3 regions of the Halomonas sp. KO116 genome follow, and region 2 is predicted to be linked to each of the others. Evidence: predicted binding sites of a transcription regulator. Region 2 holds the regulator's gene; each other region holds the start of a gene.

Region 1 (5,455 bases), 710 kb from region 2:
GCATGGAGTCTATGTCTAACGCCCCACACGTGCTGACTAAGGCACGCGGTGGCTACCGATTGGGACACGGCGAGCTGAAAGACCATATGTTTTTGGATGGACTGGAAGACGCCGAAACGGGCAAATTAATGGGCGTATTTGCCCAGGATGTGGCTACTCAGCGCGGCTACACGCGCGAGCGCCTGGATGATTTTGCTATTGCCTCCCTTGAGCGTGCCATGGCCGCCACCAACTCTGGCCACCTAAGCGCAGAGATGGCACCGGTGATGGTCACCTCTCGTCAGGGCGAAACCCTTGTCGAACACGATGAGCAGCCCTTCCAAGCCAAGCTCGACAAAATCCGCCAGCTGCGACCCGCCTTTGCCAAAGACGGTACGATTACCGCCGCCAACGCCAGCTCAATTTCCGACGGCGCTTCGGCACTTATCTTGGCGAGCCAGGAAGCTGCCGATCAGCAAGGTATTAAGCCGCTAGCGCGTATGCTAGGCCACACAACTCACTCGCGACACCCTAGCGAGTTCACCATTGCCCCGGTGGGTGCGATTGAGAAGCTTATGAAAAAGCTCGATTGGGGCGTGAATGACGTCGATCTATTCGAGATTAACGAAGCCTTTGCGGTGGTCACACTCATGGCCATGGATGACTTGGGCCTCCCCCATGACAAGGTCAATGTGTTTGGCGGCGCCTGCGCCCAAGGCCACCCGATAGGTTCTACCGGCTCACGCATCATCGCCACGCTCATTCATGCGCTGCGCACTAAAGGTGGCAAGCGCGGCATCGCTAGCTTGTGCATTGGCGGTGGAGAGGCGACGGCGGTGGCTGTGGAGCTCATCGACTAACCACTCCTCGTGAGGATCTAATCCCGAGAGGGTAATGCCCTGGCGCTATAGCGACAGGGCATTTTTCCATAGCACAGCAAACAGCCAAGCAAGCCCTAACATAGGTAGAGACCAACGATGAAATTCTGTCCAAATGCCCGGCTGGTGAGCTAAACGCAGGGCAATTAAATTAGCCATTGAACCGATCGCCAAACCAAAGCCACCGACACTGACGCCCCAGGCAAGCGGCTGCCACTCACTCTGCTCCGCAAGTAACAGCGTTGCCGGTACGTTGGAAACAGTCTGTGAAAGCAGCACACCTACGCTGATATCGCCACCAGGCCACTGGCGCATCATGTTAATTGCCTGCTGAACGACACTTAGCTCACCGATAACACTTAAATTGATGAACATTAGTACGAACACTACCAGTAGCAGCCAATCAATACTGAACACCGCTCGCCGGGCCACCAATAACATCACTAGCATTATGCCTACCATCGCTGGCAACACCCAGCCCATGTCCACCGCAATCAAAAAAAGCGGATAGCCGATCAGCGCGGCCCATAGCGGCTTTTGTTGCCGCACCGCTGTTCCAAGAGAAGCTGACTTCAAATGAATTGGCGCTTTTGGAAACGCCACAGGAACAAGCAGCAAGAGCAATAGCATTAGGCCAATACTAAGCGGTAGCATTACCCATAGAAATTCGCCAAAGCGTAGGCCTGAAAGCTGCCATAGATAAAGGTTTTGTGGATTTCCAATCGGGCTCAGCGATGACCCTGCATTTACCGCCAGCGCTTCAAACACAATTAAACGCGCAATAGGCAGCGTCGTCATTCTGGCGAGGCCAAGGGTTAGTGGCACTACAATAAACAGAGCTACGTCATTGGTGACGACGGCAGAAAGCAGGCCTGAAAACAGCACCAAACTAACCGCTAGACGCCTTTCCTCACTAAGATGAGCCAATAACTGGCGCCCCCAGAGCGTTAAATAACCGCTGAGCTCCAACGACCGGCTGAGCAGCATAAGTCCGGTCAATACAGCAAGCGTGCTCCAATGCACCCGCTCAGCCATATCAGACAATGGCTGAGGTTGCAGCCACCACAAAACGACCCAAAGGCCGCTCATCGAGAGCAGCATAGGATCGTGAAGTAAACGCTGAGAGATAAAGACGACGGGCGAGATGAGCCGTTGGATCAATTGCAAAAGATAAGTCGCTCAGAGAAAAACGCATGATAGCGCTGACTACACAGGTGCAGATAGATCCCCTTTAGCAATACGCTGGGAATGACGAGTAATCGAGGTTAAGGAACGCAGCACATTGTTACGCACACCCCAAGCGACCACAGCTACCACTAGCAGCGCTGTCTCCAGCACGGCTATCACCCCCCACAACAGTAACGATGGCACTTGCTCAAAACGCACAAGCGGTGGTTACCTCGCTGGCTTGAGGCATCTAAAAGGTCTCGGCACACGATGCAAATCGTTGGCTGCTTTCATCCAACCGCGATTCCCCTGACAGAAATCCAGGAAACATCGCGCTCCTCAAGCATCATCATCTGTAAACTGAGATTATTAAAGAAAGACCGATAGGGGGCAGCTAATTGATCAACCAGAGCCAGTTGATCTGCATCAAAGTCACTCGCTGCAAATTGAGCAAAGTGCCATGTCACTCAAGGATTTGCGCCATGTCCCGCTCATGGAGCGATGTAAACGCCCCTCGGCCAAAATGGTTAGCGAACAGCACCAATGACGACGACCAGACCACTGAACGCTAATAGCACAAGCGCCCAGCTCACTTTGACGCTAAGTTATTGATCTATTTCATCTCGATCTGCCCCTTTTAGCAGAATTAAGCAGACTTATGCAGGGGTAGCCAAAGATGCAGACGTCGACGAATTTCTAGTAACGCTTGCTCATAAGCATCAGGCTTGCCAATCAGACGGGGGTCGCGAATATCCCAGAACAGCACTTCGCCCGCCTGCCCTTGCCAATCCCGGCAGGCTTGCTGGGCCTTATCACACAGAACAATGACGTAATCGAAAGTCTCGCTCTCGAACTCATCCAGAGACTTACTGCGTAAACCTTCTGTGGGTAGACCCTGCTTGCGGAGCGCCTCCAGCGTTAATGCATGGGGCTCATCCGGTTCAGAGCCAGCACTAAACGACTCAAAACGATCATCTGCCAAATGGCGAAGCAGCGCCTCTCCCATCAGCGAGCGTGCAGAATTAGCATTGCAGAGGAATAACACGCGGCGCTTCGTCATAAATAAACAGCCTCTTATGTAGTTAATGCCTGTCACTTTACGCCGGATTCATGACGGCAATATTGCAAACATACACCAATGCTAGAAATATACGAAAAAACATATATGATGGCACTATGAACTTAACATGCAGTGAAACAGGCAGAACGCAATGACCTCACTCAATGATTTGCCCAATATCGACTCTGGACTCTTTAAAGCGCCTAGCAACGAACAGCTGCGACTACCTCAAGGCGCTGAATACAAACCGAAAATATTGCTCCTGTACGGCTCCCTTCGCGAGCGCTCTTTCAGTCGGCTAGCGGTTGAGGAAGCTGCCCGCCTGCTAAACGCCATGGGCGCAGAAACAAGAATCTTTGCCCCTAGGGGGCTACCGCTACCGGATACTGAAGATACCAGCCACCCCAAAGTCGATGAGCTACGCCAATTGGCTCAATGGTCAGAGGGGATGGTGTGGTGCTCCCCTGAACGTCACGGCGCAATGACCGGCATTATGAAAGCGCAAATAGATTGGATTCCGCTTTCGCTAGGTGGCGTCCGCCCGACACAAGGCAAAACATTGGCAGTGATGCAGGTTTGCGGCGGCTCGCAGTCCTTCAATACGGTCAATCAACTGCGCATTTTAGGCCGCTGGATGCGCATGCTGACGATCCCCAATCAATCGTCCGTACCCAAGGCCTTTATGGAGTTTGATGATAACGACCGGATGAAAGCCTCTCCTTTCTACGACCGTATCGTCGACGTTATGGAAGAGCTGGTGAAATTCACGCTGCTGGTGCGCGAGCGTAGCGAACTGCTCACGGATCGTTATTCGGAGCGTAAAGAGAGCGCGGAAGAAGTCTCCAAACGGGTTAATCAACGCGCCATTTAATCAGGAGCTTCACATGTCAGCACTGCAAGATAACGCATCGCCCTCCACTGCCGAAGGCATGGGAGTCTTTGAACGCTACCTCTCACTATGGGTAGCACTTGCCATTGTGATGGGCATTTTAGTCGGGCAATTTATCCCAGCGGTACCGGAAACGCTCTCACGCTTTGAAGTGGCGCAAGTGTCCATTCCGGTCGCGATACTCATTTGGGCGATGATATTCCCCATGATGGCGCAAATTGATTTTACCTCACTGCTTGGAGTACGGCGCCAGCCTAAAGGTTTGATCATCACCACGTCGGTTAACTGGTTAATCAAGCCTTTCACCATGTTTGCCATCTCCTGGCTATTTTTGATGGTGATTTTTAAACCATTTATTCCCGCTGAGTTAGCCAGTCAGTATCTAGCGGGCGCGATTTTACTCGGCGCCGCGCCATGTACCGCGATGGTGTTTGTATGGAGCTACTTAACCCGCGGCGATGCTGCTTATACGTTGGTACAAGTAGCACTTAATGACCTAATTATGCTGTTCGCCTTTGCCCCCATAGTGGTCTTCCTACTCGGTGTCTCCAATATTCAGGTGCCCTGGGACACCGTGGCTCTATCCGTCGTGCTATATATCGTGATCCCCCTGACGGCAGGTTATATCACCCGGCAAAGCTTGATTAAAAAACGCGGCGCCGAGTGGTACGACAATGTGTTTATGAAGCGCGTTGGCCCCATCACACCGATTGGCTTGATCATTACCCTAGTGCTGCTGTTCGCCTTCCAGGGTGAGGTTATTCTCAATAACCCGCTGCATATCGTATTGATTGCGATACCGCTGATTATTCAAACGTTTTTAATCTTTTTTATTGCCTATGGTTGGGCTAAAGCCTGGCGATTGCCGCATAACATTGCCGCACCGGGGGCAATGATCGGCGCCAGCAACTTCTTTGAACTGGCCGTGGCAGCGGCTATCGCGCTGTTTGGCTTACAGTCGGGCGCTGCGCTGGCGACCGTTGTTGGCGTATTGGTCGAAGTACCGCTGATGCTCGCGCTGGTAAGAATCGCCAATAAAACCCGCCATCATTTTCCGGCAGACGCTCATTAATTGGGAGTAAGCGCTATGGCCCACTATTTGATATTTCTAGGCTCAACTCGTACCAGCACACCGCCCTCCCCAGCTCGCCTTGGCGAGCGGGTGGCAAAGGCCTGCGAGCGCTTGCTTTCATCGTTACCGCATACCACGGCTGAAATTATTGATCCGCTAGCGCTAAACTTAAGCGACCCGTTTAAGCCACATTTTGCTTACGCAAAAGCCGACGTACCGGAAGACTTAGCAGAGCTTGCTGATAAAATCGCCGCTGCCGATGGCTACGTGATGGTCAGCCCGGAATATAACCACTCCATGAGCCCAGCACTTAGCCATTTGCTAAACCACTTCGGCGCATCGCTGTTTGCGTTTAAACCCAGCGCCATCGTGACCTACTCAATGGGCCAGTGGGGTGGCGTGCGTGCTGC
Region 2 (5,455 bases):
ATTCTTCTGGGCGGTGAAAAATGATCAGTTCGACGACCTGGAAGGCCCGGCGCACCGCATTTTGTTTGATGAAGATGAAAACGACCTCAACCCCGAACAGCGACGCCAGCGACAACAAGCCAAGCACCGCCCTGCTGCCCCCTCCGACACACACTCGTCCGACGACCAAGAGCCCCGGCCATGAATCCAACCGGCCTTGACCTGCCGCCACTACTGGCAGCATTCGTGTTTGGTTTGATGGGCGGCGCCCATTGCATTGGCATGTGTGGTGGCATTATGAGCGCGCTCACTTTTGCAGTGCCCCCCAGCATGCGCCATCCGGCGCGTATGGGAGGCTTGCTGCTCAGCTATAACGCAGGTCGCATCACTAGCTACATGAGCGCAGGTGCGCTGGTAGCCCTACTAGGCACGCTATTTTCCCTCTCTGCCACGGCGAGAATGCTGCTACAAGTGTTTGCGGCGCTGATGCTGATCCTGATGGCGCTGTATATCGCCAACTGGTGGAAAGGGCTGCTCAAAGTGGAGGCGGTTGGCCGCCGTCTATGGCGCTTTATCGAGCCTGTGGGGCGGCGCTTAATGCCGGTGGTGTATATCCCTCAAGCCTTCGCGCTAGGCGCACTTTGGGGCTGGCTACCCTGTGGGCTGGTCTACTCCATGCTGGCCTGGAGCTTGGCGATTGCCGACCCGCTCCAGGGCGCGCTGCTAATGGGCGCATTTGGGCTAGGCACCCTGCCGGCGCTGCTCGCCACTGGCCTCGCTGCGCGCCAGCTAAGCCACCTGATTCGCCACCCGGCGACGCGCAGCGTGGCGGCACTAACGATTATCGCGTTTGCGCTGTGGCAGCTCTGGACTCTTACGGCACACAACTTCTAATAGCATGACATGGCTCAATCTTTACGCTTTCGTCACGGGTTAGGCTAGCGGCATTACCTCACGTCGGAGCGCCCCTTCATGCCCGTTCATGCCCCTGCGGTTTCACCTCTTGCCTCGTCTGTGGCGGCAGCGCCCGTGCAGCCGGTGTGGGATGAAGCCCTGCTGCGCCGCTACGACACCAGCGGACCACGCTACACGTCTTACCCCACGGCGCTGTCATTTCACGACCAATTCACCCCCGGTGACCTGACCCAGGCACTAGAGCGTAGCAATGCCAGTCAGCGTTCGCTGTCGCTGTATGTTCACGTGCCTTTTTGTCGCAAGATCTGTTTCTACTGCGCATGCAATAAAATCGCCACCAAGAACACCGCCCTGACCGAGCCCTACTTATCCCGACTCGACCGTGAAATGGTGCTGACCGCACGCCACTTGGATACCACACGACCGGTGAAGCAGTTGCACTGGGGTGGCGGAACACCGACGTTTCTTAACTTGAACCAGATGGGCGACCTGATTGATCGTTTGGATGCCCGGTTTGGCCTTTCGTCCTCTGCCGATCGCGATTACGCGATTGAAATAGACCCACGCGAAGCGGATGTATTTACGCTGCGCCACCTGCAATCGCTCGGTTTCAATCGCATCAGTTTAGGCGTGCAGGACTTAAGCCCGCTGGTGCAGAAAGCCATTAACCGTATTCAGCCACGAGTACTCACCGAGACGCTGATGGATGAAGCACACCGGCTGGGCTTTCGTTCGCTCAATCTCGATTTAATATACGGCTTGCCCTTTCAGACTGAAAAAAGCTTTGCAGACACCCTGCGTCAAGTGATCGAGTTAAATCCCGCACGGCTTTCTGTGTTTAACTACGCCCACATGCCCGAGCGCTTTGCCCCCCAGCGGCGGATTAACGTCGATGACCTGCCGGGTAGCGAAGAGAAGCTGGCAATTCTGCGCACCACGATAGAGATGCTCACCGCGGCTGGCTACGTACATATCGGGATGGATCACTTTGCCCGGCCTGACGATAGCCTGGCCATTGCCCAGCGCGACGGCTCGCTACAGCGCAACTTCCAAGGCTACTCCAGTCACGCCCAATGCGATTTAATCGGGCTTGGCGTTTCGGCGATTTCGCGCATTGATGACGTCTACGCGCAGAACCCGAGCGATCTGGCAAGCTACGAGGCGGCGTTGGATCAGGGCCAACTCGCCACTGTACGCGGCGTGCGGTTGAGCGACGACGACCTCATCCGTCGAGACGTGATTGAGCGGCTGATGTGCGATATGGGCATTGACCTGGCTGCGGTCAGCCAGCGCTGGAACATCGATGCCCCCCGCTATTTTGCCCCCGCGCTGGAGCGTTTACAGAGCGCCGAGCAAGATGGCCTACTGACCCGTAGTGGTGATCAACTTAGCGCCACGTCCATGGGTCGTCTGCTGGTGCGCCATTTAGCCATGGCGTTCGATACCCATCTTTCTGGGCAAATAGGGCAGCGCTACTCTAAGATTGTTTAATCACCTTATTGTAGGCATGCTAACGCCATCACAATAAGTAAGAATTTGCTAATTTTACCCTGACCCACTCAAGGAGCACCGCATGTTGGAACCTATGAGCAGCCGACGCTCGCTACTCCACGAAGCGCGCTGCCAAACCTGCAGCCTTAGCTCGCTGTGCCTGCCGCTTGCCCTTGAGTTGGACGATATGGGCCAGTTCGATGCCATTATTCGTCGTCGCGCACCGCTGAAAAAAGGCGAACCACTATTTCGCCAAAGCGATACTTTTACCAGCGTTTACGCGGTACGTTCGGGCAGTTTGAAACAAGTCACCTCAGAGGGAAACGGCAGCGAGCAACTGACCAATTTCTACCTCCCGAGCGAACTAGTGGGGTTGGACGGGATTGATGAGGAGCACTATCCAGGTAGCGTGATTGCCCTGGAAACGACCACCGTTTGCGAGATTCCCTTTGATCGCTTGGACTCACTCTCTGAGGAGTTGCCCGAACTGCGTGGCCAGCTGTATCGCAGCATGAGCAAAGAGTTACGCGATGACCGGCGCATGATGCGTCTGCTGTCGCGTAAAACCGCCGACCAGCGGCTGGCGAGCTTTTTGATTACCCTCTCGGATCGTTTTCGTCGCCGTGGCTACTCGCCCTACAGTTTCCGCCTTTCCATGCCCAGGGCCGATATCGGCAACTATTTGGGTTTAGCGGTGGAAACCGTCAGCCGGATTTTAAGCCGCTTCCAGCAGCAGAGCGTAATGGCGGTATCCGGGCGAGAGGTCAATATTCTTGATATGCAGCGCTTAATCACCCTCGCCGAAGAGGAGCAAAACGCTAGCTGACGTTAAATGCCTGGATACGCCCGGCCAGCAGCTCTGCCTGTTTGGCCTCTAAGCCTTCAAAATCGAAAAGGCTGCGGTCGGCCAACTGGGAAGGGGCAATATTAGTCACCGCCTTAAACATGCTCTCCAGGCGGCCGGGGAATTTTTTGTCCCACTCGGCGAGCATCTCTTTGACCACCTGGCGCTGCATATTGGGCTGCGAACCGCATAGATTGCAGGGAATAATCGGGAATTCCATCAGCCGTGAAAACTCGGCAATATCCGCCTCTTTACAGTAAGCCAACGGCCGAATGACGATATTTTTACCATCATCAGAAAGCAGCTTAGGCGGCATCGCTTTTAAGTTGCCGCCAAAGAACATATTGAGAAACAGCGTTTCAAGGATATCTTCGCGGTGGTGACCCAGGGCGATTTTATTGGCGCCAATCTCTTCAGCAAAACCATACAGCGAACCGCGGCGCAGACGTGAACAGAGCGCGCAAGTCGTTTTGCCTTCCGGGGTTTTCTCCTTCACCACCGAGTAGGTGTCGCGCTCGACAATGTGATACTCCACGCCCTGCTTATCCAGATACGCAGGCAGCACATGCTCGGGAAAACCGGGCTGTTTTTGATCCAGATTGACCGCTACCATTGAGAAATTGACCGGCGCGTTGCGCTGCAAGTTGCGCAAAATCTCCAGCATCGTATAGCTGTCTTTGCCGCCGGAGAGACAGACCATCACGCGGTCGCCTTCATTGATCATCTGGTAATCAATAATCGCATTGCCTACTTCTCGGCGCAGGCGCTTTTGCAGCTTGTTAAATTCACGTTTCTGCTTAGCATCAGCCAGCTCTGGCGAGTCTTGCTCAACATCAGCGAGGGCGGCTCCGAGGGAAGCAGGGTCAAAATGATCAAGAGATTGCATGGTATAAGCACTGCCGAGGGTGGAAGGCATTCAAGAAAAAGTGGCTGCTATTCTAACAACACTCACCGCCCTGACCCAACTACTCGTATGCAGCGCTGCCTATTACTAAGCAGCCTCCGCCATAATGCGCTGCAGGCGCATATACAGCAGCGCGCTGGAAGTGGCCTCACCTAACACACCCTGCATCCCCATCGCGGGTACTTGCCAGCACGCCAGCGCTTGAGCAAAGCTACTCGGTGCCTCTATCTCCGGGTGCAAGCGCCGCAGCTGGCGCTGATGCAGCTTTTCTACGTCGACCTGGGCATTGGGCAGCGCGAAATTCAACCGCTTTCTCAGCAACGCATTTAACGCGCCAATCCGCTGGTCTAACTGCCAGCCGACAATAGGTCGATTGCCAATAAACTCTACTAACGCATTTAAATTGTCGCGATTTGGCGCCGCCACACACCCCGCCTGACACAGCAGGTGATGGCGACGCAGCGATGCATGGTCAGCCTGCCCCGGTGCGCCTAACGTCAGCACAAAAGCACGGCTGGTACGCACCTGCTGTTGGCTAAGCACCACGGCGGCCAAACTGATCACAGGTGATGTCGGCGTAGGCGTTGATGTGCAGGCAAGCGCTACCAGCTCTTCGCCCATATAGGGCTGAAAGAGCCAGGCATAGGGAGAATCAGCACAGCGCCGCCGGTCGCTTTCGCGACGCAACAAGGTGCGTAAGGAACCGCTAAAAAGTGCCACGTGTCGATCTAACAGCCGTATTCCGCTCACGAATACTCCAAATGGTAACGATGGGAAAGCCGCTGCTTAAAGTCTTTGACAATATGCATCGCTTCACGCAATAGGTCGCGCTCAAGGGAAGAAAGATTTTGCACCACGACACGGTTAGCGCGACTGCTGTTTTGGGCGTTAGCTTCTTGAGCACCGACAGGCGTCTCCAACGCGGTTAGCTGCTGTTTAAGACGTAGCTCGGAAAACAGGGCCAACGCTTCGCCCAGGTCATCTGCAAAACGGCGATCCAATCGCCCATCGGCGGCCAGGGCATCCAAACGGTCAAACGTCGAGGTGGCTTGGATGCGCCGCTCAAGCGCCATGGTGCGCACGCCGTGAACAATGGGAAAAATACCGCCTTTCTTGATATCGATACCGTGCTGAGGCTTTTTCAGCGAGCCAAACAGCGTCAGCGGTGTGGAAAAACGTAGCGCCGTGCGCGCAAAGTACGAAAGCAACAGCTCATCACGAGAGCAGCGTTCAAATAGCTCTTCTCGTACACTGGCAAGCAGGCTGGGGTTACCGGCCACCGCATGGGCATCAAGCATGATCGCCAGCTTCATCAGGCTGTC
Region 3 (5,455 bases), 450 kb from region 2:
TACTTGCCGACTGGTACCAGCAGCCGGTATTTGCCGACTTAACCGGCGCCCAGCGCGGTCGGCAGATTCAACGTCGGCTAGCGAATCGTGGGCCAGCCATCGCCAGCATGCTGCGGTCATCTTCCTTGGGTCATCAGCCGTCACTATGGTCGTGGTTGGAAAATACCACGCTTCCGGTGAGCTACTTTTCGGGGCAGCGGGACGCCAAATTCCACACTCTGGCGTCTCATCTAGCAATGATGGCCCCCCGCCTGCGCCATATCACGCTGGAAGGGGGCCACAATCTTCATGCTGAGCAACCAGAGATGATTGCTCAACAGCTCAATGCCTGGTATCGCACGCTAGGCTAATGGTTATCAGCTGATCAGCATTAACCAGGGTAGGCCGATCACCAGCCAAACCACCAGGAATAGCAGTCCAAAGATCGCCCCTAGGCGCCAAAAGAGTGCGCTGGGCAGGTAGCCGCTGCCGTAGTAAACCGGGCTTGGCCCTGTGCCGTAGGGGGTGAGAATGCCCATAAAGCCCAGCGTGGGTAGCAGCAGCAGAATAAACATCTGCATATCCAGCCCGGCAATCCCCGTAGCCGCCGCCAGAATCACGGGTAGCAGGGCGGTAACGTGGGCAGTAACACTGGCAAAGAAGTAGTGCAGTAGATAGAAAATCACCACCAGCGCCACCATGGCCATCAGCGGGTCGAAGTGGCTTATCTGCCCGCCGACCACGCTGCCAAACCAGTTAACGAAGCCTACTTGGCTAAGCCCGCCCGCTAGTGCCACCAGGGTGGCAAACCATACAAAGGTATTCCAGGCTGCTCGGTTATCGAGAATATCGCTCCAGGTCACAATACCGGTTAACAACATGCCGCAGATCACCAGTAGACCCACCAGCGACCCAGAGATAATGTCGCCGGCAAAAATCCACAGCAGCAGGGCAGTGACCACCATAATAACCAGCATTATTTCATGGCGAGTCAGTGCCCCCAGCTTAGTCAGCTCCTCACCCGCCCAGTCGGAAATTTCATGGCCCGCTTTCACTTCAGGAGCGCATAGCCAGTAGCTCAGCAGCGGCACTAGCAGCAGTAGCAGAATGCCCACTGGCGCTACCGCCATAAACCACTGCCCCCAGTTGATATGGATACCGGTGGCGCTCTCGGTTAGCGCGATCGCCAATAGATTGGGTGCCAGGGCGGTCAAAAATAGTGAACTGGTCACACAGGTAGAGGCAAGCGCCGTCCACATCAAAAAGCTGCCCATGCGCTTCATGCTGGGGTCATTGGGGAGCGAATCGTAAAGCGGCGGTAGGTTACGAATGACTGGATAGATCGTGCCCGCACTGCGCGCCGTATTGGAAGGTGTAAAAGGCGCCAGAATGCCATCGGCAATCATCACCGCGTAGCCGAGGGTCAAGGTGCGTTTCCCCATTGCCTTGACCAGCCAGAGCGATATTCGCCTGCCCAGGCCGGTTTTTTCGTACCCCAGGGCAAACATAAAAGCGCCGAAAATCAGCCACACAGTGGAGTTGGTAAAGCCCGAAACCGCCCACGAAAAAGCTTGGCCCGCGGCATTAAATCCTTCGGTCGCTAGTTGCTCGGGAGAGAACAGCACCCATCTGGAAAGAAGTGCCACCAGGGTAACGCCGATAAGCCCCACCACTGCGCCTGGTAATGGTTCAAGAATCAGGCCCATAACGCAGCCCAGGAAAATAGCCAAGAAGTACCACGCGTGAGGCGCTAGCCCCGGGGGAGTGGGTATCAGCGCGATGATAATAGTAACTGCTAGCGGTGCTAATAGTTTCCATCGCGGTGAGGGTTGGGCATTGGACGTCATGCGGCACCTCTCTTCAATTTTTGCAGTAAGGACTTCTTTGTCGCTTGGTAGGCAGCCATCTGCCTGCAGTGAGTGGCTTGAAGAGTAGGGGGTGCGGCACGAGGGGAACAGCAATACCCGCTCGATTCACTGCTTACTTGATGTGCGTCAATAGTCTTTTCGACTAATGAGCAAGGTCTGCAACGGGCATGGTAAGTTCGAATAAAGAAGACGGCAGCGAAGATTGCCGCCAGTAACACCTTTGACCTGGCTAACGGAAGGGGTTGTCATGCAGCAGCGAGATTTCGATATCGTCATTGTAGGTGGGGGTGGCGCAGGTTTGCGCGCTGCTATTGGTGCTGCCGAGCAGGCCAAGGAGCAGGGCACCTCCCAGCGCATTGCGCTGCTGTCCAAGGTGTATCCCATGCGTTCCCACACCGTGGCGGCTGAAGGCGGCGCTGCTGCCGTTACCAGTGCCGAGGATTCCCATCAGGCGCATTTCGACGACACGGTGTCAGGCGGTGACTGGCTGGTTGAGCAGGGCGTCGTCGACTACTTTGTCCATCACGCTTATCAAGAACTGGTGCAGATGGAGCGATGGGGCTGCCCCTGGAGCCGGAAAGACGATGGCCAAGTGCAGGTGCGGCGCTTTGGAGGCATGAAAACGGCCCGCACCTGGTTCGCGGCTGACAAAACCGGCTTCCATATGCTCCACACCCTGTTCCAAACCTCGCTAAAGTACCCAGAGATCGAGCGCTTTGATGAGTTCTTTGTGCTCGATCTGGCGGTACATGAAGGTGCCGTGATTGGCGTGATTGCCCTGCAGATCGCCACCGGTGAACTGACCCTGCTGCGCGCTAAAGCGGTGATTCTTGCCACCGGCGGCGCTGGGCGCCTGTTCCGCTTCAATACCAACGCAGGCATTGTCACCGGCGACGGTATGGCGATGGCCTATCGTCATGGTGTGGCGCTGCGGGATATGGAGTTTGTGCAATACCACCCTACGGGCCTGCCCGGTTCTGGCATTTTGATTACCGAAGCGTGCCGGGGCGAAGGTGGCATTTTGCTTAATAAAGAGGGCTATCGCTATCTGCAGGATTATGGCCTTGGCCCGGAAACGCCGCTGGGCAAGCCGGAAAACAAATACATGGAGCTGGGGCCGCGAGACAAACTCTCTCAAGCCTTCTGGCAGGAGCAGCAGGCAGGCCGCACCGGCAAGTTTGGCGACAGCGACGTGGTGTATCTCGACCTGCGTCACTTGGGTGAAAAGACTATATTGGAGCGCCTGCCGTTTATCTGCGAGCTAGCCAAAGCCTATATCAATGTCGATCCGGTGAAAGAACCCATCCCCATTCGCCCGGCGGTTCACTACACCATGGGCGGAATTGAAACCAACCCCCAGTGCGAAACCTCAATCGCGGGGCTCTACGCCGCCGGGGAGTGTGCTTCGGTGGGGTTGCACGGCGCTAACCGCCTCGGCTCCAATTCGCTTACCGAGCTACTGGTGTTTGGCCGACTGGCCGGTGAGCAAGCCAGCAAGCGTGCGGCACAAACCGAGTGGGCCGATGAGCGCCTGCTGGAAGCCCAGGGTGACCGTCAGCAAGCTAAGCTGCTGCGCCTCTGTGACGGCACCGGGAGCGGGGAGAACTGGGTCGAACTCAAGCACGCCATGGTGCAGGCCATGGAGAGCGGCTGCGGTATTTACCGCACCGAAGAGGGCATGCGCCATTCTCTGGAGACCATGCGTCAGCTGCGCGCTCGCTTCAATGAAATACGCGTTAAAGATACCAGCAAGATATTCAACACCGAGCTACTGGAGTGCATTGAACTTGGCTATGGCTTGGATATCGCCGAAGCCTCATGCTTGAGTGCCCTGGAGCGCCGTGAATCCCGCGGTGCTCATCAGCGCCTGGATGAAGGCATGCAAAAACGCGACGACGTTAATTACCTCAAGCACAGCCAGGTGTTTTATCAAGGCGAAGCTCCGGCCGAACTGCACTGGCAGGATGTCGATGTGCGGTTTTCTGCACCAGCTGAGCGGGCCTATGGCGATGCAGGCAAAGGGGGCAAGGCATGAATACCGAGCAGATCAATGCTAAGAACGTCAGCACCAAGCACATTAGCGTCAAACGCTACATGCCCGACAGCTCGGCTGAACCCTATTGGCAGCAGTACGAACTGCCGGTGGACGACAGCACTTCTCTGTTGGATGCCCTCAACCATATCAAAGAGCAGCTCGATAGCACCTTGAGCTACCGCTGGTCGTGCCGGATGGCGATTTGCGGCTCCTGCGGGGTCATGGTGAACGGCATTCCCAAGCTGGGCTGCAAAACCTTCCTGCGCGATTATGAAGGCGATATTCGTATCGAGCCGCTGGCCCACTTCCCGGTACAGCGGGATCTGGTGGTGGATATGGCGATATTTCTTGAGCACCTGGCCGCGGTTAAGCCCTACCTTATCGATGACAATCCGGTAAAACCGTATGACCCACAGGCGCCGGAAACCTATCAGCAGTCACCCGAACAGCTCGCCCGCTATAAGCAGTTCGCTAACTGCATTAATTGTGGCCTCTGCTACTCGGCCTGCCCGCAGTTCGGGCTTAACCCTGAGTTCCTTGGCCCAGCGGCGCTAACGCTGGCCCACCGTTACAACCTGGATAGCCGCGACCACGGCAAGAAGCAGCGTATGGCCGAACTTAACCGTCATGAGGGGGTGTGGAGCTGCACTTTTGTGGGCTTCTGTTCAAAAGTGTGCCCCAAACACGTTGACCCCGCCGCTGCGGTCAATCAGGGCAAGGTCGAGGCGGCCAAACACACGCTTATTGCGTTGTTTAAAGGGTAGAGTGAGGAGAACGAATATGGATAAGTCGACATCGCAACGCCTGCCACCGCTAAAGCGCAACTGGTGGCTAAAACACCGCTTTTTTAAGCTATATATGCTGCGTGAAGCCACGGTGCTACCGCTGCTGTTTTTCACGCTCTGCTTACTCGCCGGTATGGTTACTCTTCTTCAAGGGGCAGAAAGCTGGCAAGGGTGGATCGCCTTTATGGGCTCTCCCATCGTATTAGTGCTGAATCTTCTCGCACTGGCCGCCAGCTTGTTTCACGCTGCCACCTTCTTTGTGCTGTTTCCGCGGGTCATGCCGCTACGCATCGCCGGGCATAGCCTGCCTGACCAAGTCATTGTTGCTGGGCAGTGGGCGGGAGTCGTAGCGGTCGCGCTACTGTTTTTCTGGCTATTTGGGAGGGCTTGAACATGGAGAAAATAGCCATGAATAAACACAGCACTCAGCACAAACAGGCCTATGATGAGCCGCTTTGGTGGGGACTGTTTAGCGCGGGCGGCGTCTGTTTTGCCGTCTTGCTACCCGCCGTTATTCTCTTTATCGCCGTTCTACTGCCCCTTGGCCTGCTGCCCGCCGATGCACTGAGCTATGAGCGGGCATCAACGCTGCTGTTCAGCGTACCGGGCTTTCTGTTTGTTGGGGCGGTAGTGTGTTTACCGCTATTTCATGCCGCCCACCGCCTGCGCCATGGGATGTTTGATATCAGCGTGGGCAATGACGCACTCAACAAAAAGCTGATGTACGGCGGCACTGCGCTGCTCAGTATTGTGGCGCTGGGTTTAGTCGTCACAGGTATGCTGAATTA

What was found. Region 2 encodes FNR, which switches genes on or off when oxygen is low (the NO sensors DNR and NnrR bind a similar motif). Its sites were predicted from a motif close to TTGATNTANATCAA; they were not measured.
Region 1: a site for FNR is predicted at 2,441-2,454, ahead of KO116_RS25460 (HAMP domain-containing protein). Genes of this name have one in related genera too.
Region 3: a site for FNR is predicted at 1,964-1,977, ahead of frdA (fumarate reductase (quinol) flavoprotein subunit). Genes of this name have one in related genera too.

The regions. Positions count from the first base shown of each region.
Region 1 is NZ_CP011052.1:1,869,125-1,874,579, reverse strand. Features, by position in the region: gene KO116_RS08645 (acetyl-CoA C-acyltransferase) at 1-839, shown strand, start outside; gene KO116_RS08640 (SLC13 family permease) at 885-2,024, opposite strand; gene KO116_RS25460 (HAMP domain-containing protein) at 2,064-2,243, opposite strand; gene KO116_RS08630 (arsenate reductase ArsC) at 2,671-3,084, opposite strand; gene arsH (arsenical resistance protein ArsH) at 3,236-3,955, shown strand; gene arsB (ACR3 family arsenite efflux transporter) at 3,969-5,045, shown strand; gene KO116_RS08615 (NADPH-dependent FMN reductase) at 5,061-5,455, shown strand, end outside.
Region 2 is NZ_CP011052.1:1,162,563-1,168,017, reverse strand. Features, by position in the region: gene ccoS (cbb3-type cytochrome oxidase assembly protein CcoS) at 1-184, shown strand, start outside; gene KO116_RS05435 (sulfite exporter TauE/SafE family protein) at 181-873, shown strand; gene hemN (oxygen-independent coproporphyrinogen III oxidase) at 952-2,385, shown strand; gene fnr (fumarate/nitrate reduction transcriptional regulator Fnr) at 2,468-3,211, shown strand; gene ttcA (tRNA 2-thiocytidine(32) synthetase TtcA) at 3,204-4,115, opposite strand; gene KO116_RS05415 (DNA polymerase III subunit epsilon) at 4,221-4,883, opposite strand; gene KO116_RS05410 (DUF294 nucleotidyltransferase-like domain-containing protein) at 4,880-5,455, opposite strand, start outside.
Region 3 is NZ_CP011052.1:709,226-714,680, forward strand. Features, by position in the region: gene menH (2-succinyl-6-hydroxy-2,4-cyclohexadiene-1-carboxylate synthase) at 1-350, shown strand, start outside; gene KO116_RS03300 (anion permease) at 357-1,826, opposite strand; gene frdA (fumarate reductase (quinol) flavoprotein subunit) at 2,095-3,882, shown strand; gene KO116_RS03310 (succinate dehydrogenase/fumarate reductase iron-sulfur subunit) at 3,879-4,646, shown strand; gene KO116_RS03315 (fumarate reductase) at 4,663-5,058, shown strand; gene frdD (fumarate reductase subunit FrdD) at 5,076-5,455, shown strand, end outside.